One region of the Aeribacillus sp. FSL K6-8394 genome, then DNA from elsewhere that is predicted to be linked to it. Evidence: riboswitches for the same ligand, from Rfam matches in the RefSeq annotation. Region 1 holds a riboswitch; each other region holds the start of a gene.
The links. Region 1 has a riboswitch for S-adenosylmethionine ahead of NSR00_RS00365 (bifunctional homocysteine S-methyltransferase/methylenetetrahydrofolate reductase). Riboswitches for the same ligand answer to the same signal wherever they lie in the genome.

Region 1 (10,189 bases):
GCTTCTTTATGTACGGATAAATCATACTCATACAACGCATCAAATTGCTGCTGAATTTCTTCTTCAGACAACGGAAAGGTATAGCCTGCTTTTTGATAGGAGTCCACAAGATATTTGAAAAATTTTTGATAATGTGGGCTGCCCATTAAACTGACAGCAGCTTTGATCCACGGATATTGGGTGAGCGCTCCAAGTGTAGCAACACCGCCCATGGAAGTTCCCGCTACCCCTATATTTTTCCCGTCAATCAATTTTTTTTCAAAAAAATAATTTTTTATTTTTTCGAGCTCTTTAACAGAACTGATAACAATATTCCAAAAATTTAAATTTAAGTCAGCCTCTGAAAGATTCTCATCCCTCTCTCCGTGAAATTTCGCATCAGGCAATACTACTCGTAAACCTTTTTCCGCCAAAAGATAGGCAATGTGCAAATTATGCTCTTTTGCGCTCGTAAATCCATGGATAAACACAACAAGCGGCAGCTCATCTTTTATAAAATCTTCTTTGCATACATGCAGTACAGGGATATTGTCCGCCATCGTATGTTCAACAATGACCTTCAATTAGGATGCTCCTTTCATTATTTTTTTGCTAAAATTAGTTTAACATGTGGACAAAAAAGATGGAAAAAAGATACACTAAATAAAAACAAAAAATGAGGAGAGATTATGGCCAAAAAACATTTAATCGCATTGGATTTAGACGGCACATTGCTGAAAGATGACAAAACGATTTCTCCTTTTACAAAAAATGTTTTGCAAAAAGCACAAGAAGAAGGGCATATCATATGCATTTCAACAGGAAGGCCGTTCCGCTCGAGCAAAATGTATTACGAAGAATTAAATTTAAAAACCCCGATTGTCAATTTTAACGGAGCCTTTGTCCATCATCCGCTGGATGAATCCTGGGGATTTCATCATACAACCCTTGATGTATCTGTTGTAAAAGAGATTGTAGAAATCGCCGAACAGCATCAAGTCCATAACATTTTAGCAGAAGTGCTTGATCATGTTTATTTTCATTACCATAATGAACAATGGTTGGATATTTTCAGTATAGGAAATCCGAAAATTGAAATCGGCAACTTAAAAGCTGTTTTAAATCGCAATGTCACAAGCATGTTAATCCATTCAGACGAAGAAAATGTCAAGCGGATTCGCCATTATTTAAATGAAGTTCATGCGGAAGTTGTAGACCACAGAAGCTGGGCTCACCCGTGGCATGTTATTGAAATTATCCGAGCAGGCATTAATAAAGCAGTCGGATTGCAAAAAATCGCCGAATTTTACAATATCCCTCGAGAGCAAATTATCGCTTTTGGCGACGAAGACAATGATTTGGAAATGATCGAATATGCGGGATTAGGCGTTGCAATGGGAAACGGAATTGAGCCGCTCAAAGAGATTGCTGATGAAATTACGCTGACAAATGAAGAAGACGGAGTTGCAAAATTTTTAAAGGAATTGCTGTCCCTTTAATCTTTGCAAAAGTCCAAAAGTTCGATTATCTTTTTACACCTCACAACAATTGACAAGGATTTAGATGTTTAAAAAGGGATACCCTATCATTGACGAACTCATTTCGTCAATGATCAAAAGGGGGATTCAAACTTGGGCAAACGGAATAAATCGAAACGATTCATTGAGCAAGGGAAAGGTGCCGTCAAAAAACATGATGAAAAGTTTCCATACCGTATGACGTTTGCCGAATCAGAAGCAAGAGCCAATAACGAAGCAAGCTTCGAAGGATAATGCCCTTCCGTTCATTTTCGAATCCTTTTAAGGGCAGTTTTTATAATGAACAGATCGAATTTGAACAGACCAATCTTTGTACAGCATCTGCATCGAGAAAAAATCGAGCAGGCATAACACCATCCAGAATGCCGATTGTACGGCACATTTTGAACAAGGAATAAATATGAAATGGACGAAACGAGCTCCTCTTGTTTCGTCCATTTTTTCTTTTTTTGTCCTTCTTTTTTAAATTTTCAGTTTGCACAAATTGTATTGTTTTCTATTTGTGATCAAGATAGACTATATGTAAATGAAAAAAAGTAGGTGTGATTAATGAATATTCACATTATCGCTGATAGTGCTTGTGATCTGCCTGTCTCTTTTTTAAACGATCAAGGCGTTTCTTTCATCCCTCTTCGTGTCCACCTTGGCGAGAAGGACTATGAGGATCAATTGACAATCAAACCAAAAGAAGTTTACGACTATATGAGAGCTGGAAACGTTGCTAAAACATCACAAGCATCACCGGAAACAATCACCAATCAATTTGAAAAGCTGGCGAAAGACAATCAGCCGGCGCTGTATATTGCCTTTTCTTCCGAATTGTCCGGTACATATCAAACTGCCGTTATGGTTCAGCAGCAATTGCTTGAAAAATATCCGAATTGGAAACTGCAAATTATCGATTCGAAATGTGCTTCACTTGGGTATGGACTTGCTGTCCGCTACACCATTCAATTAGCAAAACAAGGACTTGATTTAGAACAAATGGCAAATGCAGTAAAAGAGTATTGCAGTCATATGGAGCACATTTTTACAGTTGATCGCCTGGAATATTTGGCTCGCGGCGGGAGAATCAGCAAAACATCTGCGTTTGTTGGCGGACTGCTTAATATCAAGCCGCTTTTGCATGTCGAAGAAGGAAAGCTGATCCCGCTGGAAAAAATCCGCGGGAAAAAGAAGCTTTACCGGAGAATTCTTGAGCTGATGGAAGAGCGTGGAGACGGATTGAGTGAACAGACAATCGCCATCAGCCATGGTGATGATGAAGAAGCAGCTCTCGAATTAAAACAATTAATTGAAGAAACGTTTCATCCAAAAGAAATTATCATCCATACGATCGGTGCTGTCATTGGTGCACACTCTGGCCCCGGCACCCTTGCTGTATTTTTTCTAAATAAACATATTCAAGAAGCTTCATGGAAATCATAAGTATATAACAGTATGGAAAGGAGCTTCCTGAATGTCCAAAACAAGCGATAATGATAAAAAAGCTGTAGACAACAATGCAAAACGACACGAAAAAAATCTATTGAAGGAAAAAAATCGAGAGCTTGGAAAACGGCAATACTCAAAGAAAACGGATCATTTATAATGCCCGCCTGTCGGGCTTTTTCTTTTTTTGAAATATCTCTAAAGGCGAGTCTTCCACCTATTCTATCCGGACGTTCTGAAAGAAAAAGACGCTTTCTTATCTTACAGTATGCATCTTTTCTCTAGCTTTTGTTTTCATTTTTGTCTAATAAAACATGGGCGGGGCAATAACTTTCAATTTGATTAGACCATTCATTTCATTAAAAAACAGAGAAATCCAGAACGTTTCCATATTCGAAAGCGGAGGTCATTTTTTATATGTAAGAGGAAATGACAAACATGTGGGAATCTATCCTTTATTAATGTAAGATATTGTAAAATAAGTATACAAGAGGTGGCACAATGAAGAAACATGAAATTTCCGTGTATCTTACAAAAGAGATGGAGCCGGAATATGTCATTTCCCTTGTCCATGAAGCGATTAAATTTAACAGCTACATTTTATTCCAAACAAAAAAGCTCCAATTAAATGCGAAAAGCGTTTTAAGCATGCTCGGTTTTTCCGCCTTTTTAGAAGGTCATGTAGTCATCAGCGCTGAAGGAGAAGATTCGCTCGAAGCAGTAAAAAACTTACAAGACTTTCTTTCCCCTAAATGTTCTAAAGCGACATCTTTAGCTTAATTGCATTTAAGCAGATATTAATTTCCTTGCCGTTGCTTTACGTAACGGTTTTTTCATTTAATTTGCGAGGAACCCCTAAAAGAGTTGTTCAACTGAACGACATTCACTATAATGAATGTAAATAACGTTATTGGAGGTAAAAAGTTGGCTAAGGAGAATTCATTTGACATCGTCTCAAAAGTGGATATTGCCGAAGTGAACAATTCCATTCAAATGGCGAAAAAAGAAATTGTAAACAGATATGATTTCAAAGGATCTAAAAGCGATATATCCCTAGAAAAAGATGAGCTTGTGCTAATCTCTGACGATGAATATAAGCTGAATCAACTAAAAGATGTATTAGTAAGCAAAATGATTAAACGCGGTGTCGCAACCAAGAATATTCAGTACGGGAAAATCGAAAAGGCTTCAGGAGGCACTGTCAGACAAAGAGCCAAACTTGTCAACGGAATTGACAAAGAAAACGGGAAAAAGATCAATGCGCTGATCAAAAATACCGGGCTAAAAGTAAAAAGCCAAATTCAAGACGACCAAGTCCGGGTAAGCGGCAAAAGCAAGGACGATTTGCAAAAAGTGATTGCAGCTGTGAAAAGCGCCGACTTGCCAATCGACGTACAATTTATTAATTTTCGCTAGCTTTGCCCTGTTCACAAAATTGAAATTTTATATTGATTATTTCGATAAAATTCGTTAAATTAGGATTAATCCGTTGTTTTAAAATTTCATACGGTAAAGCGTTCTTATCAAGAGAAGCGGAGGGACTGGCCCGATGAACCTTCAGCAACCGGATTACCCAGTAGAAAACATTGGGTACCAAGGTGCTAAATCCAGCGATGCGCAAAGTGCGCTCGAAAGATAAGAAGAAGGGGAAATTGCTCAAAAAGTCTTCTTCTTAGAAGGCTTTTCTTTTTTATATAGGTGTTCGCCTCCTTGCAGGCGCCTATTTCATTTGATTGGAGGACTTTTTATGGGGCTTTTACAAGATTTACAGAATCATATATTAATTGCCGACGGAGCAATGGGGACTCTACTATACTCATTCGGAATAGACAAATGCTTTGATGAGCTAAACGTTTCAAAACCGGAAGAAATAGAACGGATTCATTCAGCCTATTTAGACGCAGGCGCAACTGTTATTCAAACAAATACATACGGCGCCAATCGCATAAAGCTTGCCAGATATGGGCTGGAAGATGATATAAAGATCATCAACCAAAAAGGGGTTGAACTTGCAAAGAGGGCGTTACAAAAAGCGGAAAACAAAGGGTATGTCATCGGAACAATCGGCGGCATCCGTTCGTTTCAAAAAAGCGCCTTCACGCTATCTGACATTGCCGAAAATTTTCGTGAGCAGCTTCATGTCCTTTTATCCGAAAACGTAGATGGCATTATTTTAGAAACCTATTACGACTTGGAAGAACTGAAAACCGTTTTGCAAATAGCTAGAAAAGAAACGGATTTGCCCATTATCACAAATGTTTCTTTGCACGAACAAGGCGTCTTTCAAAATGGAACAAGATTGGCAGACGGTTTGAAAATGCTTGAAGAACTTGGTGCAGATATTGTCGGCCTCAATTGCCGTTTAGGCCCTTATCATATGCTGCAATCTCTGGAAGAAGTGCCGCTGTTTGAACATGCCTTTTTATCCGCTTTTCCAAACGGCAGCCTGCCAAGGTATGAAAACGGAAGATTAGTTTATGAATCAGATGAACACTATTTTTATGAAGCGGCTCTTCAATTCCGAAAACAAGGTGTCCGGCTTCTCGGCGGATGCTGCGGAACCGCGCCGAAACATATTCGGGCAATGGCTGAAGCTGTATCAAACCTCCCTCCTGTCACAGAGAAAGAAGTAAAAGAACGAAATGTTCCAATTCATGTTTTACCTATGAAAGAAAGTCAAGAAACTCCTCTCCCAGATATTGCAAAAAACAGACGCTCAGTGATTGTAGAATTGGACCCGCCGAAAACGCTCGGCTTGGAAAAATTTTTAACAGGAGCAAAAGCGTTGAAAAAAGCGAGGATTGATGCAATTACGCTTGCGGATAATTCCCTTGCTACACCAAGAATCAGCAATGTTGCTTGCGCAAATATTGTGAAAAGCCGTTTCCAGCTTCGCCCGCTCGTTCATTTAACATGTCGTGACAGAAATTTAATCGGCATTCAATCCCATTTAATGGGGCTGCATACGCTTGGCCTGCACGATATTTTAGCGGTCACCGGCGACCCGTCCAAAATCGGTGATTTTCCGGGTGCAACCTCTGTCTATGATTTATCATCGTTTGATTTAATCAGCTTAATTAAGCAATTTAATGAAGGTTTGTCATACTCCGGAAAATCACTTGGTCAAAAAACAAACTTTACTGTAGCCGCCGCCTTCAATCCGAACGTAAGACATCTTGATCGCGCAGTTCAGAGACTTGAGAAAAAAATCAGCTGTGGAGCCGATTATTTTATTACGCAGCCGCTCTACTCGGAGAAGCTGATCGAAGAAGTATATGAAGCAACAAAACATCTGAATGTTCCGATATATCTCGGGATTATGCCGTTAATAAGCAGCCGCAATGCTGAATTTATTCATAACGAAGTGCCAGGCATTAAATTGTCTGATTCGATTCGCGAACAGATGCAAAAAGCAGGCAATGATAAAGAAAAGGGAAAACGAGAAGGACTTGCCATTGCAAAATCGCTTATTGACGCAGCATTTGACCTGTTTAACGGCATTTACTTAATCACTCCGTTTTTGCATTATGAGATGACAGTCGAGCTGACGGAATACATTCATGAAAAAGAAAAGGCAAAACGAGAAAGGAAGATTTCCCATGTATAACATAAAGGAACAGCTGGAGAAAAAAATTTTAATACTAGACGGAGCCATGGGAACAATGATTCAAGCTGCAGAATTATCTGCGAAAGATTTTGGCGGTGAAGAATATGAAGGATGCAACGAATATTTAAACATCACTTCCCCTGAAACGATTGTCCGTATTCATGAAGCGTACCTTGAAGCAGGCGCTGATATTATCGAAACAAATACGTTTGGCGGTACAAGCATCGTCCTCGAGGAATATAACTTGGGGCACCTTGCTTTTGAAATAAATAAAAAAGCAGCTGAGATTGCAAAGCGCGCTGCAGAAAAATATTCAACATCGGATTGGCCTCGTTTTGTGGCAGGATCAATGGGGCCAACGACTAAAACGCTCTCCGTTACAGGCGGCGTCACATTCCAACAATTGGCAGAAGCTTATCAAGTTCAAGCGGAAGGACTGTTAGTGGGGGGCGTTGATGTACTTCTCCTTGAGACAAGCCAAGATATGCTCAATGTAAAAGCAGGTTACTTAGGAATTCAACGAGCTTTTCAAAAGCTCAAGAAAGAAGTGCCGATCATTCTGTCCGGAACGATAGAACCGATGGGAACAACTCTCGCCGGTCAAGATATTGAAGCGTTTTACATTTCAGCTGAACATATGAATCCAATTGCCGTCGGCTTAAACTGTGCGACAGGTCCTGAATTCATGACCGATCACATCCGCACTTTGTCTGAAATCGCCAATACCGCTGTCAGCTGTTATCCGAATGCCGGACTGCCTGATGAAGAAGGTCGCTACCATGAATCACCGGAATCTTTAGCAAAAAAAATCAGAGGGTTTGCAGAAAGAGGCTGGCTTAATATGGTCGGCGGCTGCTGCGGAACAACTCCCGAACATATTCGCGCAATAAGGGAGGCAATGGAAGGCTTAAAACCGCGAAAAATCGTCAAAAAGCAAAATCAACATACGGTATCAGGCATCGAGCCCCTTCGCTATGATGAATCAATGCGCCCGCTGTTTGTCGGTGAACGCACAAACGTCATCGGTTCGCGTAAATTCAAGCGTCTCATTGCTGAAGGAAAATTTGAAGAAGCAGCGGAAATCGCCCGCGCTCAAGTGAAAAACGGCGCCCACGTCATCGATGTCTGTCTCGCAGATCCGGACCGAAACGAGCTTGAAGATATGGAAAACTTCATCCGCGAGGTTGTAAAAAAAGTAAAAGCGCCGCTTGTCATTGACTCAACCGACGCCAATGTCATCAGAAAAGCGCTCGAATACTCACAAGGGAAAGCGATCATCAACTCGATCAATTTAGAGGACGGCTTAGAACGGTTTGAAGAAGTTCTCCCGCTTGTGAAACAATTCGGTGCAGCTGTTGTCGTCGGAACAATCGATGAAGACGGAATGGCTCTGACTGCGGAGCGAAAGCTGGAGATTGCCAAGCGGTCTTATGACATTTTAGTCAATCAACACGGTATAAGTCCAAGCGACATTATTTTTGACCCGCTCGTCTTCCCTGTCGGCACAGGTGATGAGCAATATATCGGATCTGCCCAAGAAACGATCGAAGGGATCCGTTTAATTAAAGAACATCTTCCCGGCTGTTTAACTATTCTCGGGATCAGCAATGTTTCTTTCGGGCTTCCGCCGGTCGGCAGAGAAATATTAAACGCCGTTTTTTTATACCATTGCACACAGGCAGGGCTCGATTATGCGATCGTCAATACGGAAAAATTAGAGCGGTACGCTTCGATCCCTGAGGAAGAGCGGAAGTTGGCAGAAAACTTATTATTTGAAACAAATGATCAGACGCTCGCACAATTTACGAACTTTTACCGCGACAAAAAGAAAGAGGAAAAAAAGCCGAAAACGGAATTAACCTTGGAGGAACGGCTCGCACAATACGTTGTGGAAGGAACAAAGCAAGGATTAATCGAAGACTTGCAGCTGGCACTAGAAAAATATGATGATCCTCTCGATATCATCAACGGGCCGTTAATGAAAGGAATGGAAATTGTCGGCGAACTGTTTAACGACAACCAGCTGATTGTTGCTGAAGTGCTTCAAAGTGCGGAAGTGATGAAAGCATCTGTCGCCTTTTTAGAACCGTATATGGAAAAAAAAGATGACAGCGGCAAAGGAAAAGTCATTTTAGCTACAGTCAAGGGCGACGTCCATGACATCGGCAAAAATTTAGTTGACATTATTCTTTCCAACAACGGCTACCGCGTCGTTGATTTAGGCATTAAAGTTGCGCCGCAGCAGCTGATTGAAGCGGTCAATAATGAAAAGCCTGATATTATCGGCCTTTCCGGACTGCTCGTCAAATCAGCCCAGCAAATGGTGTTAACAGCACAAGACTTAAAAACAGCCAACATTTCGATTCCGATTTTAGTCGGCGGTGCTGCATTATCACGCAAATTTACCGATCAAAAAATATCACCGGAATATGACGGTCCTGTGTTATATGCGAAAGATGCAATGGACGGGCTGTCGCTTGCCAATAAGCTGAGAGAAAACCCGGATGCTTTCCTTGAGAAAAGAGCGGTCGCAGTTGAGGAAAAACAGAATAGACAGAAAAGCGGCAAACCTGTTTTGATCATTGAAAAAAAATCATCTGTGTCCAAACCGACCGTATATCATCCAGCTGACTGCAATCCACACATTATTCAAAACATTGATATTGCCCAAGTCGTCCCGTATGTGAACATGCAAATGCTTTTAGGACACCATCTCGGATTAAAAGGCAATGTCAAACAGATGCTTCTGGAAAAACAGGAAAAAGCGGTAGAACTAAAAAATGAAATAGATGAATTGCTGCGTTTAGGGAAAGAAAATGGCTGGTTCCGTCCATCTGCTATTTATCAATTTTTCCCGGCCTATCGCGAAGGAAACTCCATTCACATTTTAGATCCGGCTGCAAAAGATAAAATCATTGAGACGTTTACATTCCCTCGGCAGGAAAAGCCGCCGTTTTTATGCATTGCCGACTATGTAAGCGAACGGTCAGATGAAACACCGCATGATTATATCGCCCTGTTTGCCGTAACTGCTGGAAAAGACATTCGCAGCATCGCCATGCAGTTTAAAGAAAGCGGTGAATTTTTCCGGAGCCATGCGATTCAAGCATTGGCGCTGGAGCTGGCAGAAGGTCTTGCAGAGCGGACGCACCAGCTGATCCGCGACCGATGGGGCTTCCCGGATCCGCTTGACTTCACCATGCAGGAACGGTTTGCGGCAAAATACCAAGGTCAGCGCTATTCGTTTGGCTATCCGGCTTGTCCAGACTTAGAAGATCAAGCGAAGCTGTTTAAGCTGTTAAAGCCTGAAAAAATCGGCATCCAGCTGACGGAAGGCTTTATGATGGAGCCGGAAGCATCCGTCTCTGCCTTCGTCGTCTCACATCCTGAAGCACGGTATTTCAATGTTCTGTAATTGATCTCACCTCTTTGAGGTGGGATTTTTTATAGACTTTTTTAGGAACTTAACTGAATTTAAAATAGAATAGAAGCTAAGTTATAAAAAGAGCTGACCCTATGTTTTGGAGTCAGCTCCGTTCGCCTTTCTTAATTAGTCATCCTTTTTTGAATGGAGACAAGTACTCCTCCTAAAATTAGAAGGATTGCCCCTAATGCAATGAGATTAAATGAAGAA
Region 2 (10,189 bases), 2.1 Mb from region 1:
AAGGAGTAACAACGAGTTGGGGAGAAGAAATTCCGCCAAGTAAAGTGACTGCACACGATGTAGGTATAGATTACCGATATAGACTCACAGAAAATATAAAAGAATCCAATGAAACTTGGTTTAACTATGAGGATGCAAAGAATGAAGAAGATTTTGACTTAGTCGCATCAAGAGTGTTGAGTTTATTACATGTGTCAGACAGAAATTGGATTAAGAATCTTTTTAAATAATATAACTACTGATGCTAGTATAGTTTCATGGACACCCTTTAGTGAAATATAATATTAACGAAGGGATGTGTCCTGATATAGGTAACACAAGCGAAAAACGTAAACGTTATCATGCTGAATTTAAGGAAATGGTGGTTGAGCTTTATCAAACTGGAACACTAGTAAAACAGATCTTGAGCGAATATGGCCTGTCTGAAACGACATTCTACAAATGGATCAGAAAACAAAAACCGGTTAAGGTGGATGACGGGGGCTCTTTTACCCCGGAAGAATTTCTGAACCTGCAAAAAGAATTGCATCGGCTGAAAGAGGAAAACGAAATCTTTAAAAAAGCTATGGTCATATTCGCAAAGAAGTAGATTCAAACCACTGTTATATCCATGATTGACGAGATAAGAGCCAGACACCATTATGACCTTAAAACCATGTGTACGGTCCTTGGCGTGCCGAGAAGTACCTACTATCAATCCAAACAAAAAACAGAATCAAAAACAAAACGGAAAACCGGGAGCTGACAGACAGAATACGAAAAATCCATACGGAAAGCAAGCAGAGATACGGAGAACCGAAGATCCACCATATGCTTGAAAAAGAATGGCTCAAAGTCAGCCTGAAACGGGTTCAGCATTTGATGAAGGCTGCAGGCATTTATTCCATTATCAGAAAAAAGTATCGCCCCCATTCCAATAAGGGCAAGATGGAAGAACACGATAACCTGCTGAACCAGGACTTCTCAACGACAACCATCAACGAGAAATGGGTTACGGATATTACGTACATTCATACTTTGAGAGACGGTTGGTGCTACTTGGCTTCCGTAATGGATTTACATTCCAGAAAGATTGTTAGTTACGCTTTTGACCGTCACATGACGACTGAACTGGCTTTAAAGGCAGTAGAAAACGCTTATCAGGCACAACGTCCAGGTCCGGGATTGATCTTGCATTCTGATTTGGGATCCCAGTATACAAGCGAGAAATTTGTAGAATACATGGAAAAGAAGCAGTTCAAACACTCCTTCAGTAAAAAAAGGTTGCCCATACGATAACGCCTGCATTGAGTCTTTCCATGCAATTCTGAAAAAGGAAGAGATCTATAGAATCAACTATTTGAACTTTCAAGCTGCCAGAAGAGCCTTATTCGAATTTATAGAAGGCTGGTACAATCGGAAACGGATTCATAGCTGCCTGGGCTATATGACGCCACAAGAAACAGTAGACAGTATCAAAGGGCAGCGTAGTGCTCTTCACAATTTTACAAGCATCCGCTTTACATGGAGTGGGGGTGTGGTAGGCTTATTTGCCATGCGAAAGAATTCATTGCCCCTTTCGCCCTTCGCATAACACCACGCCCGCAGAGGCTCCATGTCAAGCGACAAGCGATGTCAATGAGATCAAAATTAAATTTCACTTATTGGTGTCCAAAATACTGACTTAAATCCAGTTTAATTCTTTCTACAGTACTAGGACTAATAATTTAAAAGAGAATGGACATCGTTCCCCTCTTTTGCAGCGTCTAATACGAATATAAATTCACGTAAAAATGTCCTTGGAAGTACAGTGATTTCCTGTTCAAAGGCAACAGTAAATGATTCAACATATTGCTTAATAAATGTATCATCAATAACTGTCTCTGGTATCCATTTGTGTACCATACCGTGGATTTCCCTAACTTTATATGAAACTTCTATTAATTGTTCAGTTGAGAAACGGTTTAATTTCATCAATGGGGTTGAAAGTACACCACTAACCCTTCCATTTTTTGTGAAGATAAAGGTTTAATTCTAGAATATAAAACATCATGTTCTTTAATTGATCGATCCTCGTTTTTAATTAAATCATCCGTTCCAGTAAATAACATATAACATCCTTTCCTTACATACGATTCACTTATTCCTAGCAATTTAGCTAATTTGTAATTCGAGAAATCAGGATTCAACTCAATTGCTTGTCTAAGTTTTTCTAAGTTCTTATCCGTTTTATTGCGCTGTTCTTTTAAATACTCCTCACGGCTTTTTACGCCCATTTCCCGGCGTTTTTGTTTCCTTCTCCGCTTTTCATTCGCATCTATAATCGTGCTTAAATGGCGTTGTTCGTCCTCTGTTATATCTAACCATTCAATTAATTTTTTATTGCTGATATTATATCCAGCGCCAGGATACCCTTTTTCTCTAGCTATTCGGTTTGCTTCTTCGTTATTCCGTGCATAATAGGCCTTTTCAGCGCTTCTGGTGGATCTTCTTAAAGGCTCATTAAACTGTAAATTAAACGTTAGCGTTTGTTTTAAGGCTTCTTCTGGATCATTCAAAAAGCAACATAACCAATAACGGTACAAGAAACAAATTGTCTCACGATAACCAGTAACGTTATAATTGCGTAATTCAACCAGTTTTTCTAAGTCTAGTAATCTAGCATGATGCGATCGGAAGACGTTAAAAAGATGTTGTACCTTCTTTTTTCGTCCTCTTTTTTTAGGCTTTCCTGTTTTGGCTCAACCTCAAGTTCCGGTAAATACCTCAAATTGTAAACTGCACCATTAAATAATTGTAGCATGCCATCAGAAAAATGTAAGCGAATTTGAATCGAATATGATGTAAAAAAGTGTTGACAGAGGGGAAGGATAGTGGCATAATCCAAGTAAACGAATAAGAATTATAAAGTTAATAATAAAACTCTTATCAAGAGCAGGTGGAGGGATGAGCCCAATGAAGCCCGGCAACCGACTCATATGATGAGCACGGTGCTAATTCTCCCAACAGAGATGTTGAAAGATAAGAAGTTGTTTTGACAAAAAACCTCTTCTTATTGAAGAGGTTTTATTTATATAAAAAAATCTGAATGAAGAGGATTGAAAAAATGGGTCACGTAACAGCAGTATACCAAATCATTGCGAAACGAGAAGATTTAGAAAAAAAAGCAGAAGGCATTGCTCTTGGATTAACGGTAGGTTCGTGGACTGACCTTCCTCTTTTAGTGCAAGAGCAGTTAAAAAAGCATAAAGGACAAGTGGTTGAGATAAAAGAAACAGGCGAGGATCCATCCTCCGGCAAAACGATTGCACAGCTTCACATTCGCTTTCCGGGAGAAAACTTTTCTAAAGACATTCCTGCCATCTTAACGACAACTTTTGGAAAATTATCACTAGATGGAGAAATAAAATTACTAGATTTGCAGTTTGACGATGAGATCTTTCGGTATTTTCCAGGTCCTCGATTTGGAATTCAGGGGTTACGAGAAAAACTTGGCGTTTACGACAGACCGTTAGTGATGAGCATCTTTAAAGGTGTAATTGGACGTGATATGGATTACCTTCTTGCCCAATTGCGGGAGCAGGCTCTCGGGGGCGTCGACTTAGTAAAGGATGACGAAATACTTTTTGAAAATTCGCTCACATCATTTGAAACAAGAATAAAGGAAGGCAAAAAAGTTCTTGATAACGTGTATCAAGAAAAAGGGCACCGAACTTTGTATGCGGTCAATTTGACGGGAAAAACATTTGAATTGAAAGATAAGGCAAGAAAAGCAAAAGAATTAGGTGCCCATATTTTGCTATTTAATGTTTTTACATATGGCCTCGATGTGCTGCAAGCATTAAGGGAAGATGATGAAATCGCCCTCCCAATTATGGCTCATCCGGCGTTTAGCGGATCGTTTACTTCATCCGAAAAATATGGGCTCTCTCATTCCTTATTGCTTGGAAAATTGATAAGAATTGCTGGAGCAGATTTTTCGTTGTTCCCTTCACCATATGGCAGCGTTGCATTGGAGCGTGACAAAGTTTTAAAAGTGAAAGAAGAATTGGTGAAGGAATCAGTTTTAAAACCAGTTTTTCCTGTTCCATCTGCTGGCATTCACCCGGGTCTTGTTCCCATTTTAATTCATGATTTTGGAAAAGATTGCGTCATTAATGCAGGAGGCGGTGTTCACGGTCACCCGCAAGGTGCTAAAGGCGGAGGAAAAGCTTTCCGTCAGGCAGTTGACGCTGTTTCCCGGGGTGTTCCCCTTAATGAAGCAGCTGAAGACATAGAATTACAAGAAGCAATTCGGCTCTGGGGATGGAAGGAGGCACCGTCCAATTGAAGCCAGTAATATTTTGTGATTTTGATGGAACGGTGACAAAAAAAGATAACATCGTTAGCATCATGAAGCGTTTCGCTCCAAAAGAGTGGGAGCAATTGAAGGATGGCGTCCTTTCCCAGTCGATTAGTATTCAGGAAGGAGTCGGCAAGATGTTTGCACTTCTTCCATCTTCTTTAAAGGGTGACATCATTCACTATATTTTAGAAACTGCAGAAATAAGGGAAGGATTTCGCGACTTTGTTCATTATGCGAAAAACATGAACATTCCTTTATACATTGTCAGCGGCGGAATCGATTTTTTTATTAAACCGCTGTTGCAGCCTTTTGATTCTATTACCGCACTGTTTTGCAATAAAGCGGATTTTAGCGGAGAAACGATCACCATTCATTGGCCTTATACGTGTGATGAAAAATGTCCCAACCAAAATTGTGGGTGCTGCAAACCGACAATTATTCGGCAAATTGCAAATGCTGACACTCATTCCATCATCATCGGGGATTCCGTCACAGATTTAGAAGCCGCGAAGATTGCAGATACAGTTATTGCACGTGATTATTTATCAAAAAAATGTCAAGAATTTTCTATTCCTTATCAATCTTTCGAAACATTTTACGACTGTATTGACATTTTAGAGAAGACAATAAACAAAACAAATTTCATAGAAGAAAAAGGTGGCGCAAAATGAGTGTCGTTTTAACTCGTGTTCATGAGCTTGCGGAGATTAAAGAGGAGCTTGCTGCGCGGGATTGGTTTATGGGGACAAGCGGCAATTTAGCCATAAAAGTTCAAGATTCCCCGCTTCAGTTTCTTGTGACCGCAAGCGGCAAAGATAAACGAAAAAAAACGAAGGAAGATTTTTTGCTTGTAGATGGAGAAGGAAATCCTGTAGGCGCAACACAGCTGAAGCCTTCGGCAGAAACGCTATTGCATTGCGAAATATATAAAAGAAGCAAAGCCGGCTGCAGCCTGCATGTACATACGGTTGCAAATAATGTCATCTCTGAACTTTATGGTGACGCTGGGAAAATTGTATTTCAAGGACAAGAACTGATAAAAGCGTTTGACCGCTGGGAGGAAGATGCAGAATTACAGATTCCGATTATTTATAATTATGCCCATATTCCTACATTAGCAAGCACTTTGGGCGATTTCGTGAAGGAGGATAAAGGGGCAGTTCTTATTCGCAACCACGGAATTACTGTATGGGGAAAAGATGGCTTTGAAGCAAAGAAAATTTTAGAAGCTTGTGAATTTTTATTTCAGTATCAGCTTGCTCTTATTCAAGCAAAAGCCGGTCTCCTTGCGAGTACAGGAGCTTTAAATAATTAAACATTTTAAGGAGGTATTTTACATGACAACGATTAAAATTCAAGGAACAAACGAAGTTATCAGCAATCAAGAGGAAGTGATTTCATTTTTAAATCAACAAGGTGTTATTTACGAGCAATGGGATATTGCCAAATTACCAGAGCATTTAAAAGAGAAGTATCTTTTAAATGATGAGGAAAAACAAACGATTTTACAATCTTTTGAAAATGAAATTAAAGATATTTCAGCAAGACGTGGCTACAAAGCTTGGGATGTCATTTCTTTAGCAGATCATACGCCAAACCTTGAAGAGCTGCTGAAAAATTTTCAGCGTGAACATCATCATACAGATGATGAAGTGCGCTTTATTGTAAGCGGCCATGGAATTTTTGTTATTCAAGGACAGGACGGGAAATTTTTTGAAGTGCATCTTAATCCGGGAGACCTTATTTCTGTTCCAGAGGGCAGACGCCACTATTTCACATTAGCTGATGACCGAAAAGTTGTTGCGATCCGCATCTTTGTGACAGAAGAAGGCTGGGTGCCAGTTTACGAAAAAGAAGAAGTAAATTAAGTTTACAAAAAATTTATGAAAAAGCGGCTTTAAACATTCACAGCTGCAAGCTTAACATCATCTTTTTCATATGACTGGCTGCTCTTCGGATACACAATTCATCCAGCTCAGTGAACAATGTTCCTGAATGCAAAGAAACTATGAAAATACCACAGCGGCTGCTGGCCCGGTTTTAATAGGTTTACACATTTTTGCGAAGAAGCTTGCAGCTAAAAGAGCACCACAAAAATAGGCTTGTCTTATGTTACAAGAGGATATAGTTTCACTTGAAAACCAAGTAAACACAGATAATTTATCAAGTATTATGGCGGGATGGGGAAAATCAAGAATAAATGATGCAGATTTATATTTTTAGGAAGGGGCTGTCTTCAAAAGACAAAATCCACTGAAAACGAAACATCATAAGCATTGATATATCAACGTTTCTAAAACATTAAAGGGGCGTCTATAAGCCGGAAAATCGACTTATTAGACAGCCCCCTCTATTTAATGGATGCGGCGGCTGCTTTGGATCTAGAAATCTGAATCCATTTGGAGCATTTGCCGGAATCGGCTTTTACAAGCAGGTGACGAAGTGGTCTTGTAATAATGTCATCCCCATATTGTGAATGGATATTATGAAAGACTCTTTTTTCACTTTATGACAAACAAAGATAGAGGAGGGAATTTTTTTGAAGGATTTTACAACATATTTTACGATGACTGAGCAAGATGTCATCGAATATGTACAGAAAAAACTCGATATTTTTGAACAAAACGCAGAATTGGAATGTCGAGAGATTGGCGATGGCAACTTAAATTATGTATTTCGTGTCGTTGATCAAAATAGCGGCCAGTCTGTCATTATTAAACAAGCTGGTCCGGTTGCGCGTATTTCAGACGCCTTTAAAGTTTCACCAGATCGCAATCGGATTGAAAGCGAAGCATTGAAGCTGCAAGGGGAATTAGCGCCTGGATTTGTACCTAAGGTTTATTCGTATGATCCGATTATGAATTGTTGTGTGATGGATGATCTATCTGACCATGAAATTATGAGGACAGCTCTTTTAAAACATAAAAAATTCCCTTTGTTTGCCGACCATATTACAACGTTTCTTGTCAACACCTTATTGCTTACTTCAGATGCCGTTATCGATCATAAAGAGAAGAAAGCATTGGTGCAAAAATTTACAAACCCAGAATTATGTGAAATAACAGAAGATCTCGTGTATACAGAACCTTTTTACGATTGTGAGCAAAATGATGTATTTCCAGAAACGAGAGAATTCATCCGCGAAGAAATTTGGAATGATTCAAAGCTTGCATTGGAAACAGCTAAACTGAAGTTTGATTTTATGACAAAAGCACAGTCCCTCCTCCACGGCGACCTTCATACCGGTTCCATTTTTATAAAGGAAGATTCAACAAAAATAATCGATCCTGAGTTTGCTTTTTATGGACCTGCTGGGTTCGATATTGGGAATGTGATTGCAAACCTTATTTTCGCCTATGTAAATGCAAGCTTTACAATTGAAGATCAAGAAACAAAGGAAGACTACTTGCAATATATTCAACAAACAATCTCAGACGTAATAGAGCTGTTTACAAAAAAATTTTTACATGCTTGGGATGAGAATATAAAAGAAAGAACTGCAAGTGCACCTAGTTTTAAAGAATGGTATTTAAATTCCATCCTTGAGGATGCCTCAGCCGCTGCCGGACTTGAATTATGCAGAAGAATTATTGGGATCGCCCATGTAAAAGACATCACGTCAATTGAAAATAAAGAATCCCGAGCTTTGGCTGAAAAAATTTGTTTAACAGCTGGTAAAACCTTTATTCTTGAACGTGCAAACATTCGTACAGGCGACGACTTTGTGAATGTTTTATTACAAAGTGTCCGCAAATTTATTGAAGGGGAAAAGTTTTATGACAGCAGTAAAAGCCATTCAATCTGTACAACTGGATGATGAAAACAATACGGTGATCATACTCGACCAAACGCTATTGCCGAATGAGAAAGTATTTCTGCATCTTTCTACTCCAGAAGAAATATGGGAGGCCATTTACCATCTGAAGGTTAGAGGAGCGCCTGCGATCGGAATTGCTGCTGCATTCGGTGTTTATTTAGGCACGAAGCAATCAAAAGCGTCGACTTATGAACAGCTTTTGGATGATTTTCAAAAAATCAAACAGTATTTGGCTTCATCGCGGCCGACTGCAGTGAATTTATTTTGGGCTTTAGATCGCATGGAGGATAGACTCAAAGTAGAAAAAGACAAAAGCATCGAGGAAATTAAAAACGCACTGAAGGAAGAAGCAGAACATATCCGTAATGAGGATGAGCAAGTCTGTTATTCGATTGGCGAGCATGCCCTGTCATTATTAAAACCCGGCTGGGGTCTTCTGACCCATTGCAATGCAGGAACAATTGCGACGGCGAGGTATGGGACTGCGTTAGCTCCCATCTACTTAGGCCAAGAAAGAGGCTACCATTTCAAAGTTTTTGCAGATGAAACAAGACCGCTTCTTCAAGGTGCACGTCTAACTGCATGGGAATTGCAGGAAGCTGGTGTGGATGTAACGTTAATTTGTGACAACATGGCATCCATTGTGATGAAGGAGGGAAAAGTACAAGCGGTTTTAGTCGGGTGTGATCGAGTTGCCGCAAACGGAGATACTGCCAATAAAATTGGAACTTCCGGAGTGGCAATCTTAGCAAAATATTATGGAATCCCGTTTTATGTTTGTGCTCCGCTTTCAACAATCGATTTAGATTGTCCGACAGGGGAACATATACCGATCGAAGTGAGAAAAGCAGAGGAGATCACGACAAAATGGTATGAAAAACCGATGGCGCCGGAAAATGTGCAAACATATAATCCGGCATTCGACGTGACCGATCATGAACTCATTACGGCAATTATTACAGAAAAAGGGATTGCCTATCCACCCTTTACCAAAAGTTTAAAACACATGAAAAGCGTTTAATTGCCTTTTCATACAAAAACCCCTTAAAAGGGAATGCTTTCACATTCTTTTAAGGGGTGTAAAATTTTATTCGAAATATAATTCCGGACGTCTGTCTTGAAAAATAGGAATGGTTTTTCTTACACGGTCAATTTCTTGAAGATCCAGTTGGGCGTAAAAAATTCCTGCATCTGTTTGATCATGAACAAGAAGCTCGCCCCAAGGGGCAATGACCATTGAGTGTCCATTAAATTCATTATTTTGATCCGCTCCGACCCGGTTTACTGCTACAACAAACATTTGATTTTCAACTGCCCGTGCTTGGAGAAGCAATTGCCAATGGTCAATTCGCTTTTTCGGCCATTCGGCAGGAATGAACATAATGTTTGCACCTTTTAATGCATGGGTGCGAATCCATTCCGGAAAACGCAAATCATAACAAATAACACCACCGCAAGTGACGCCGTCCAGCTCAAATATATTTACTTTTTGACCGGCACTCATAAATTTATGCTCATCCATCAATTTAAACAGATGGGCTTTGTCGTATTCAGCGGTGATATTTCCGAATCGGTCGACAACGTACATGGTATTAAAAAATTGTCCGTTTTTTTTCGTTGCAACTGAACCACCGACAATATTGACATGATATGTTTTAGCAAGGGATGTCAGCAGCTCAATTGTTTTTTCTCCATTTTTGTCTGCAAGCTCATCAAGCTGATCAAGGGCGTATCCTGTATTCCACATTTCAGGCAAAACAATTGTATCCGCTTGATGGTTTGCTGCTTCTATTATATTTTTTTGAGCGATTTCATAGTTTTGGTCCGGTTCGCCTAAAATGATATTCATTTGTATACAAGCAACTTTCATGATTTTCAGCCCCTAGACATTTTTATATAAAGACTATAGAATTTTTATGATAATTTCAACTATTTTTATAAAAAAAGGTGGATTAGAGTGGAGATTTCAGAACGTTTAAAAAAGCTTCCAACACAATTTTTCTCTGCCCTTGTGAAAAAAGTGAATAACGCTGTAGCTGAAGCAAGAG
Region 3 (10,189 bases), on a different contig from region 1:
GCTAATATGCAATAAGTGGTGGATTTCGTTTGGCAAATGTTCGAACGAGCCGTATTCGTAGTTCCACAAATTTAAAAAAGAACAAACAGAAGAATGGAACGTCTCTTCTGTTGCATTATTCACTTCATGTTTAAATTGAGCGATCATATTTTCCATATCTTTTGCTCCCCTTTAGCTTTATATGATAATTGTAGTATTTTGCATTATTTTTCATTTATTCACTCGTTTTTTTATATCTTTTTCAATTTCCGGGACAGGGTCAAATCCTCCCGGGTGAAACGGGTGGCATTTCAAGATTCGTTTTACTGTCAGAAAGCCGCCTTTGACAGCTCCGAAACGCTTCACTGCTTCAAGCCCGTATTCAGAGCATGTTGGGTAAAAGCGGCATGAAGGCGGCTTTAACGGGGAGATAAAGATTTGATAAAAACGGATAAGGGCGATCATGACAGATTTCACAGCAAGCACCTCTTTTTTCTGGAATCTTGACAACATTTTAACATAAATGTATGTTATAAAATTTTGTGTTAAAATGGAAACTAAGAAAATGTAAGGGAGTGATGGGAATGCCTTCAGTGGAGAGTTTTGAACTGGATCATACAAAAGTGCAAGCACCGTATGTCAGACATTGCGGAGTACATAAAGTCGGCACGGATGGAGTAGTTAACAAATTTGATATCCGCTTCTGTCAGCCGAATAAGCAGGCAATGAAACCGGATGCTATTCACACATTGGAGCATCTTCTGGCATTTACAATTCGCAAATATGCGGAAAAATATGATCACTTTGATATCATTGATATTTCTCCAATGGGGTGTCAAACAGGCTTTTATTTAGTCGTTAGCGGGGAACCGACCGTAAAAGAAATCATTGATTTATTGGAAGAGACAATGAAAGATGCTGTAGAGCAGACAGAAGTGCCTGCCGCAAACGAACTGCAATGCGGCCAAGCGAAGCTTCATGATTTAGAAGGCGCCAAAAAGCTCATGGAATATTGGCTAAAGCATAGTAAAGAGGATTTGGAAAAAGTGTTCAGCTAACAGCTACACGCAATGATGCAACTTTTTTTATAGTTTTAAGAGTACAAAAAAGGGGTACTGTATAACTAAAAGATTAAATAAAAAGGAGATGGGATTATGTCTAAACAAGATTTATTTCAAATCGTAAATAAACAAATTGCGGATTGGACGGTACTTTATGTAAAATTACATAACTTTCATTGGAATGTAAAAGGAGACCAATTTTTCGTTCTACATGAAAAGTTTGAAGAGCTGTACAATGAAGCTGCAGGTTATATTGACGAATTAGCGGAAAGACTTTTAGCTTTGGGCGCTAAACCTGTTGCTACGATTAGAGAAAGCCTAGAAATCTCCTCTATGAAAGAAGCAGAAGGCGTTGAAACTGCAGAACAAATGGTGCGGGCAGTTGTTGACGACTTTTCCGCCATCATTCAAGATTTGGACAAAGGAATCAAAGTTGCTGAAGAAGTGAATGACGAAGCAACTGGTGACATGCTTCTCGATATGAAAGTGAATCTTGAAAAACATAACTGGATGTTAAAGTCATTCCTTGGAAAATAATTATATCCTTCCTCTTTTGGCTGCGTTAGGCAGCCTTTTTTTATAAATATTTTTCTTTGATAAGGCAATACTTAAAAAGAGGAGGGGGATATAAATGTCCGAAAATCCAAAAAAAACCTATTATATATCAGTAGCTAGCGGTGAGATTTCCCAAAGCAGAGAAGCATCTCCGTGGGATTTTCAAATTTCTGCCAATGATGAAGAAATTACGGAGTTACGGGAGTATTTCGATCAGATTCATTCTACCAGCTGGCAAAATTTCTTCCGGGCGCATGTTCCGTATATACAGTATCATTATGACAAGGAAAATGATGCGATTGATGCTTTAACAAAAAAAGTATATGAATTCATTTATAAGCATGGCGACGAAGAAGCTAGAAAACATATTGCTTCAATGGGTCTTATGCATAATCAAGAATAAGTTATACAATCCTCTTTTCCATATGTTATGATGAAAACAGATAAATGGGAGTAGAGGGATTGATTATGTTTTATTTTAAAGATTTTTACGGCAATGATGTATACCTGTCTTTCCGTCAACACCCTTTTTCTGTTTACCCGAAGCATGTCTGGGTCATCTGCCGATATGAAAACAAATGGCTTTTAACTTTACATGAAGACCGGGGCTACGAGTTTCCAGGAGGAAAAGTCGAGAACGGCGAAAAGCCGGTTGGAGCTGCTGTCCGGGAAGTGAGGGAAGAAACGGGAGGAATTGTCCAAGATATCGTATATATTGGGCAATATAAGGTTATAGGAAAAGAGAAAACGATTGTGAAAAATATTTATTATGCGGAAATTGAGAGGCTCGAAAAACAGAGCACGTATTTTGAAACGTTAGGTCCAGTCCTGCTTGCGGACTTGCCTGAAAAAATTGAGGACGATCATCGCTTTAGCTTTATTATGAAAGATGATGTTCTAAAACGTAGCTTGGACAAAATTTATGCCGATTACATAAAATAGCTTTTAAATTCCTGAAAGTCGGTTTAGAAATTGTTTAAGGGGGTGTCTAGTAAGTCGTTTTTACGGCTTATGGACGCCCCCATGAATGTGTTAGAAACGTTGATATATCGGTGTTTATGATTTTATGTTTTCAATGGTGATTTGACTTTCTTGACAGCCTCTTATTGGCTTTTGATTAATGTTCTTTCAATTAGTTCGACAATTTTGTACATGATCGTTGCAAAGATGGCAATGATAACTAGGCTTAACAGCACAAGGGTAAAATTAAAAACTTGGAACCCGTAAATAATCATATAGCCTAATCCTTTAGCTGAAACGAGAAATTCTCCGACGATCACACCCACCCAAGATAACCCGACATTGACTTTCAAAGTAGAAATAATGGTTGGAAAAGATGACGGCAGGATCGCCTCTCTGAACACGTGCTTTTTGCCTGCTCCAAATGTTTGCAGCACTTTTATATAATTCGGATCCACTTCTTTAAAGGAAGTATAGACTACAATTGTAGTAATAATAACCGAAATGATTGTTCCCATCGCGATAATTGAGGTAAATCCGGGCCCAAGTACAACGATGAAAATCGGCCCAAGAGCTACTTTCGGCATTGCGTTTAAAACCACTAAATACGGATCTAATATTTTAGACAGCCTTGGAAACCACCATAATAGAGCAGCAAGTAATGTCCCGAATAATGTTCCCAAAATAAACCCCAAGACCGTTTCAAAAAGCGTCACGTTCAAATTGGCAAGTAATGTACCGTCCTGCAGTTTTTCAACAAATAAGTGAAAAATTTTTGTCGGCGAACTGAATATGAGCGGGTCTATCCATTTTTGGCTGGATGACACCTCCCATATGAGAAAAAAAGAAATAAAAATTAAGATTTGATAAAAGGTAATCCATTTCTTTTCCTTATTCAATCTTTGCAAATATTGTTTATGGAGGAGATCAATTGTTGTTGTTTGTTTCAAGCTGATCTAACTCCTTCCAGATTAAGTCAAAAAGTGAAGTATACGTTGGATGCTGCCTTGTTTTAAACGGGGATGTATCCCGCAATTCTTTTGGGACAGTAAATATTTTGGCAATTTTGCCAGGCCTTTTGGATAGCAGGACAATCCGATCGCTCATGGCGATTGCTTCCCCAATATCATGCGTGACTAGAATGGCTGTTTTTTTAAAATCCTTTAATGTTTGAAAGACTAAGTCTTCAAGCTTTAATTTCGTTTGATAATCGAGGGCGGAAAAAGGTTCATCCAATAGCAGCATTTTCGGATCTGTAGAAAGAGTGCGGACTAAAGCGGCTCTTTGTCTCATTCCGCCTGATAATTGATTCGGATATAGCTTTTCTACATTTTCGAGACCCATTTGGTGCAGAAGTTGAAATGTCCGCTTTTTCTCATTTTCATTCAGTTTGTTCATTAATTTTAATCCAATTAAAATATTTTCCTCTATCGTTTTCCATGGAAATAAATAATCTTGTTGCAGCATATAACCGACAGACGGTGTTGCGGAAGATATTTGCTTTCCGTTCAAAATAACTTGCCCTTCTGTCGGTTTCATGATACCGGCAATGATGGAAAGCAGCGTTGTTTTGCCGCAGCCGCTAGGACCTAGAAAGGATATAAATTCCCCTTCCTCTACTTCCAAATGGATGTCCTCCAAAGCAGTCGTTGCCGATTTTTTTGTAAAATAAGTATGGCTGACATGATCGATCGTTAAAAATGACAATCTCCTCCCCCCTTGTCGATAAATGTACTTCTTTTGAAACAACATTATTTTGTCACTTCGTTTGCTATGGACGTGTTGACTAATAGTTCATAATCAATTTTCTCCGGCAGTTCTCCTGCTTCTTCCATAATTTTTTGCAAATTGTTCCATTCGTCCTCATCTAACAGCGGAGTTTTTGCATAGGATCCTTGGCTTTTATAACGGTCAATGGAAGATATTAAAATATCGATCGGCGTATCTTTAAATTGCGGCGCTATCGTTTCGGCAATTGTTTCGGCGTCATGTTCTTCCACCCATTTTTGCGCTTTGTAGAGCGCTTTTGTGAATTTTTTCACCGTTTTATCATTTTTCTTAATATAGCTTTCTTTTGCCATAAATGTTGTATAAGGAACTTTGCCCGATTCCTTGCCGAAGGATGCGATAATGTGACCTTTTCCTTCTTTTTCAAAAATACTTGCGGTTGGCTCAAACAGTTGAACATATTCACCTGTACCGGAAGCAAAAGCATTTGCAATATTCGCAAAGTCGATGTTTTGGATAAGGTTTAAATCTTGATGCGGATCGATGTTATGCTTTTTCAGCACAAATTCCCCTACCATTTGCGGCATGCCGCCTTTACGCTGTCCTAAAAAAGTGCTTCCTTTTAAATCTTCCCATTGAAAATCATCCAACTTGTCTCTGGAGACAAGGAAAGTGCCGTCCGTTTCGGTCAGCTGGGCGAAGTTAATGACTGGGTCATTTGCTTCTTGAGCATATACGTAAATGGACGTTTCCGAACCGACAAGACCGATATCAGCGCCGTTTGATAAAATGGCGGTCATTGTTTTATCTCCGCCCCAAGTAGTTTTTAATTCTACGTCCAGCCCTTCTTCTTTGAAAAATTCTTTTTCAATGGCCACGTACAATGGTGCGTAAAAAACAGAATGAGTGACTTCCGCCAGCCGAATTTTTTCCACTCCTCCGCCGCAGGCTGAAAGAGGTATGGTGAAAAGGATCACCAATACGATGGAAGCAAGCTTTTTTTTCATGTGAAATCCTCCCTAATGATGTTCATATTAAAGGAAAAATGTTTAAATATATTTATCTAGGATAAAGTATGAAAAAAAAATATAATGTGTGATTGCCTACCTAAATGGAGGATGAAAAGATGATGAGAAACGGAGAAATAGTTGATAAACAAATTTTTCCATCTCCGAACCCTTCGATTAAGCTTTCCATCGTGACATATATTTCTGAAGGATTAAAAGTGAAAGGTATGTTAGCAGAGCCTGTTCAAGAAGGTGTTTATGATGGCTTTTTATATTTGCGCGGAGGGATTAAAAATGTTGGTATGGTCCGAGCAGGAAGAATTATACAATTTGCATCAAAAGGCTTTATCGTGATGGCTCCCTTTTATCGAGGAAATTTAGGAGGAGAAGGGAATGAAGATTTTGCGGGGAATGATCGTTTTGATGCGGTCAATGCATTCTATTTGTTGATGAAACATCCGCAAGTGAATCCGGATCGCATTCACGTTTTTGGCTTTTCAAGGGGAGGAGTCATGGCCTTGCTTACTGGGATTATATGCTCAAATGTTCGATCTGTTGTAAGCTGGGGCGGGGTGTCTGATATGTTTTTAACTTATGAGGAGAGAAAGGACTTAAGAAGGATGATGAAAAGAGTTATTGGAGGGACACCGAAGAAATATCCTGACCGCTATAAATGGCGGACACCGTTGTATTACCTTGAAAAAATGCAAGCACCCGTTTTAATCATTCATGGGGGAAAAGATGAAAACGTGTCAATTGAACATGCATATCGATTGGAAAGAAGGCTGAAAGAATTGGGAAAGCAAGTGGACAGCTGGTATTTCCAACATTTTAGTCATCATTTTCCGCCTCGGCATAACCGGATGGTTTTAGAACGAATGATAAAATGGATGAAAAACTGACCATTATATTTTTCATATGATACATACTAAAAAATGATCGATCAAATGAAAGGGGATTGGAGAAATGGGCATGCCGCTTGAATTAAATACGATGATTATTACAAAAGGGAAGGAAAAGCGGATAGAGGAAAACGTATTTCAGCTTGTCAAAGATGGCTATCGCCTTTATCCTATGAATATTCCTTTGGAAGTTCGAAAAACGTTGACAAGCGATCCTACAGGAACAGCTGAAATTATTAAATTGGAATGGGCTGATAACAAAACCGTGCTTACTTATAATCTCACTTCATTGTACTCAACCAATTAACCGTCATCATATTTCCGTTCATTTGTTGAACGGATTGTGGAAGAAAAAGGAATTTTCTTAATTTTATCGAGTACGGCTTCCATTTGTCTTATCATAAAAAATCGCGTAACCCCTTTTTCATAAAAGTTCGTTGAAAAAGGGGTTTTCGTCTAAAAATCTGTATATAACGGTTTGTTTGCCAACCCAATATAAAAAAAGGCTATCGGACAAAAAGCCGATAGCCGAAAGTAAGTAATTTTTTTATATGATTGGACCGCCAAGTTCTTCAATTTCCTTCGGAACGTTCGAGAATTTTTTGAAGTTCTCTTTGAATGCTTTTGCTAATTCATACGCTTTTTGTTCATAAGCGTTTTTATCACTCCATGTTTTAATAGGCTGTAAAACTTCATCAGGCACTCCTGGAACATGAGCAGGAATCGCCAGCCCGAAAATAGGGTCTTTTACAGTTTCCACCTCATCGAGTTCGCCTTCCAATGCTGCCTGAACCATGGCTCTTGTATAAGCAAGTTTAATTCGTTTTCCTACTCCGTATTCTCCGCCGGTCCACCCTGTATTGACTAAAAATACTTTCACATCGTGTTCTTCGATTTTTCTTCCGAGCATTTCAGAGTATCTTGTAGCTGGAAGCGGAAGAAATGGTGCGCCAAAGCATGTGGAGAACGTTGTTTTAGGGGAAGTAATACCCCTTTCCGTTCCAGCAAGCTTGCTCGTATAACCGCTTAAGAAATGATACATAGCCTGTTCTTTCGTTAATTTGCTTATTGGCGGCAGAACACCGAACGCATCAGCTGTTAAAAAAATAATAGTGTTAGGGTGACCCGCAATGCTCGGTTTAGCAATATTGTCAATCGCTTCAATTGGATAAGCCGCACGGGTGTTTTCTGTTAATAAGGAGTTGTCATAATCAGGAATTCGTGTCGATTCATCAACCACAACGTTTTCCAAAACGGAACCGAATCGAATCGCGTTATAAATTTGAGGTTCTTTTTCTTCAGACAAGCCGATGCATTTTGCATAACAGCCGCCCTCAATATTAAAAATACCAGATGAAGACCAGCCGTGTTCATCATCACCAATTAATCGGCGTTTTGGATCGGCGGAAAGTGTTGTTTTGCCTGTTCCCGATAAACCGAAAAAGAGCGCGACATCGCCTTCTTGACCGACATTGGCGGAGCAGTGCATTGAAAATATATCTCTTTCTGGAAGCAGGAAGTTCATGACGGAAAAGATAGACTTTTTCATCTCGCCTGCATATTCAGTTCCGCCGATCAGGATTATTCTCTTTTCAAAAGAAATAATGATAAATGCTTCTGAGTTCGTTCCATCCACAGCTGGATCTGCTTTAAAGGAAGGAGCGGAAACAATTGTAAACGGATTTTTATGCTCCTTTAAATCGTCTTGGCTTTTCGGACGGATAAACAGTTGGCGAGCAAATAAATTTTGCCACGCCAATTCATTGACCACTTGAATTGGAAGACGATATTTTTTGTCAGCTCCGGCAAATCCGTTAAAAACATAAATTTCATCTCTATTTTTTAAATATTGTATGACTTTTAAGTACAGTTTTTCAAAAACTTCTGATGAAATTGGCTTGTTGACGGGTCCCCAATCAATTAAATGCTTGACAGAATCTTCTTCAACGATGAATTTATCTTCTGGTGACCGGCCGGTATATTTGCCTGTTGTAACCGAAACTGCACCTGTATTTGTTAAAAAACCTTCTTTCCTAGCTAAAACTTTTTCTACAAGTCGTGCGACTGGTAAATTATGATATGCATTTGGTCCGCTGATCAACGAAGCTAATTCATTTGATACATCTACAATATTCATATACATACCATCCTTTTTTTGCATATTTGAAATGGTTTTATAGAAATAGTATAACACATTCGTGGAAATAGTCCATCCTATTTATCGATTTCTGAAAATAATGTTTTTACTATATATTTTGCCTTCATTTTTGGGCATCATACGAATCATGATTGATCAGCTGATCCTGAAATAATGGATATCAGATGATTTGGAAAATTACAGAGAAGCTTTATTTATTGTTGACAAGTACTTTTTTGCTCCTGTATGATATACATTTGAACGGATACTCTTATCCCGAGTTGGCGGAGGGACAGGCCCTATGAAGCCCAGCAACCGGCTCGTTGAAAGAAGACAGTAGAATATGGCTTTCAAAATCCCGGTATTCTATGGACATACAACATGATGCGAAAGAATTCCATATTCATAGACGAGCAATGGTGCTAACCTGATGCAAGGTTATATCCTTGAACGATAAGAGTGAAAGGCAATGATGTTTATAACAACCTTTCCTCTGGCAGGGAAGGTTTTTTCTATGTATAAGAGAAATCTCGTTTAGCCAAGTTTTTCTTATCGTACGAAATTTTGATATGTTTACAATAGTGGTGAGGGAATGAGTTCCGTGTCAATGACAAGGAGTGTAGCACTCCATAAACATCATTTTAAGTTTGAGGAGGAAGCAGTAAATGACAAAAAAGCGCCGTCTGTTTACATCTGAATCCGTAACGGAAGGGCATCCGGACAAAATTTGCGACCAAATTTCAGATGCGATTTTAGATGCCATTTTAGAAAAAGATCCGAACGCACGTGTAGCTTGCGAAACATCTGTCACCACCGGACTTGTATTAGTCAGTGGAGAAATTACGACAAGCACGTATGTGGATATACCAAAAATTGTGCGAGAAACGGTCAAAGAGATCGGCTATACGAGAGCTAAATACGGTTTTGATGCTGAAACTTGTGCTGTTTTAACATCAATTGATGAGCAATCACCCGATATCGCTGCAGGGGTGGATAAAGCTTTAGAAGCGCGAGAAGGACAAATGACTGATGAAGAAATTGAAGCGATTGGCGCTGGAGATCAAGGGTTAATGTTCGGTTTTGCATGCAATGAAACGAAGGAATTAATGCCTCTCCCGATTTCCATTGCCCATAAGCTTTCACGCCGGCTTACAGAAGTTAGAAAAAGCGAAGAAATTCCTTATTTGCGTCCGGACGGAAAAACGCAAGTTACGGTAGAATATGATGAAAATGAACAGCCGGTTAGAATTGACACAATTGTCATATCGACTCAACACCATCCGGAGGCAACTTTAAAACAAATTAAGCAGGATATTAAAGAAAAAGTAATTGATCCGGTTGTGCCAAAAGAACTGATCGATGAAGAAACAAAATATTTCATCAACCCTACCGGACGTTTCGTTATTGGCGGACCACAAGGAGATGCAGGATTAACGGGACGAAAAATCATTGTCGATACTTACGGAGGCTATGCTCGCCATGGCGGAGGAGCTTTCTCAGGAAAAGATCCGACGAAGGTAGACCGATCTGCAGCTTATGCGGCTCGTTATGTAGCGAAAAATATTGTCGCAGCCGGACTTACAGACAAATGTGAGGTTCAGCTGGCCTATGCAATTGGTGTAGCGAAACCTGTCTCTATTTCTGTTGATACGTTCGGTACTGGCAAAGTAAGCGAAGATGTTTTAGTTGAATTAATTCGCAATAACTTTGATTTGCGCCCAGCTGGCATTATAAAAATGCTTGACTTGCGCCGCCCGATTTACAAACAGACAGCTGCTTACGGTCATTTCGGACGCAACGATCTAGATTTGCCATGGGAACGCACAGATAAAGCGGAAGCTTTGCGCGAACAAGCTCATC

Region 2: linked by a shared signal. The riboswitch ahead of NSR00_RS10180 (2,3-diketo-5-methylthiopentyl-1-phosphate enolase) and the one ahead of NSR00_RS00365 (bifunctional homocysteine S-methyltransferase/methylenetetrahydrofolate reductase) in region 1 are both predicted to bind S-adenosylmethionine.
Region 3: linked by a shared signal. The riboswitch ahead of metK (methionine adenosyltransferase) and the one ahead of NSR00_RS00365 (bifunctional homocysteine S-methyltransferase/methylenetetrahydrofolate reductase) in region 1 are both predicted to bind S-adenosylmethionine.

Annotation. Positions count from the first base shown of each region.
Region 1 covers NZ_JBBPAA010000001.1:81,897-92,085, reverse strand. Annotated here, with positions in the region: gene NSR00_RS00400 (alpha/beta fold hydrolase) at 1-539, opposite strand, end outside; gene NSR00_RS00395 (Cof-type HAD-IIB family hydrolase) at 669-1,478, shown strand; gene NSR00_RS00390 (competence protein) at 1,611-1,751, shown strand; gene NSR00_RS00385 (DegV family protein) at 2,067-2,945, shown strand; gene NSR00_RS00380 (DUF3941 domain-containing protein) at 2,977-3,108, shown strand; gene NSR00_RS00375 (HPr family phosphocarrier protein) at 3,450-3,728, shown strand; gene NSR00_RS00370 (YajQ family cyclic di-GMP-binding protein) at 3,873-4,364, shown strand; SAM riboswitch class I at 4,466-4,590, shown strand; gene NSR00_RS00365 (bifunctional homocysteine S-methyltransferase/methylenetetrahydrofolate reductase) at 4,696-6,555, shown strand; gene metH (methionine synthase) at 6,548-9,970, shown strand; gene NSR00_RS00355 (5'-nucleotidase C-terminal domain-containing protein) at 10,102-10,189, opposite strand, start outside.
Region 2 covers NZ_JBBPAA010000001.1:2,133,865-2,144,053, reverse strand. Annotated here, with positions in the region: gene NSR00_RS10200 (DUF4304 domain-containing protein) at 1-230, shown strand, start outside; partial or broken gene NSR00_RS10195 (IS3 family transposase) at 296-1,450, shown strand; gene NSR00_RS10190 (BREX system ATP-binding domain-containing protein) at 1,699-1,953, opposite strand; gene NSR00_RS10185 (hypothetical protein) at 1,953-2,537, opposite strand; SAM riboswitch class I at 2,902-3,007, shown strand; gene NSR00_RS10180 (2,3-diketo-5-methylthiopentyl-1-phosphate enolase) at 3,086-4,309, shown strand; gene NSR00_RS10175 (2-hydroxy-3-keto-5-methylthiopentenyl-1-phosphate phosphatase) at 4,306-4,995, shown strand; gene NSR00_RS10170 (methylthioribulose 1-phosphate dehydratase) at 4,992-5,639, shown strand; gene NSR00_RS10165 (1,2-dihydroxy-3-keto-5-methylthiopentene dioxygenase) at 5,662-6,192, shown strand; gene mtnK (S-methyl-5-thioribose kinase) at 6,864-8,141, shown strand; gene mtnA (S-methyl-5-thioribose-1-phosphate isomerase) at 8,101-9,162, shown strand; gene NSR00_RS10150 (carbon-nitrogen family hydrolase) at 9,229-10,011, opposite strand; gene NSR00_RS10145 (pyridoxal phosphate-dependent aminotransferase) at 10,099-10,189, shown strand, end outside.
Region 3 covers NZ_JBBPAA010000002.1:860,074-870,262, forward strand. Annotated here, with positions in the region: gene NSR00_RS16600 (hypothetical protein) at 1-156, opposite strand, end outside; gene yidD (membrane protein insertion efficiency factor YidD) at 211-444, opposite strand; gene NSR00_RS16610 (S-ribosylhomocysteine lyase) at 564-1,037, shown strand; gene NSR00_RS16615 (Dps family protein) at 1,134-1,577, shown strand; gene NSR00_RS16620 (hypothetical protein) at 1,672-1,998, shown strand; gene ytkD (RNA deprotection pyrophosphohydrolase) at 2,064-2,537, shown strand; gene NSR00_RS16630 (ABC transporter permease) at 2,699-3,505, opposite strand; gene NSR00_RS16635 (ABC transporter ATP-binding protein) at 3,483-4,262, opposite strand; gene NSR00_RS16640 (ABC transporter substrate-binding protein) at 4,307-5,290, opposite strand; gene NSR00_RS16645 (alpha/beta hydrolase family protein) at 5,413-6,192, shown strand; gene NSR00_RS16650 (DUF2584 domain-containing protein) at 6,257-6,499, shown strand; gene pckA (phosphoenolpyruvate carboxykinase (ATP)) at 6,740-8,329, opposite strand; SAM riboswitch class I at 8,598-8,789, shown strand; gene metK (methionine adenosyltransferase) at 8,995-10,189, shown strand, end outside.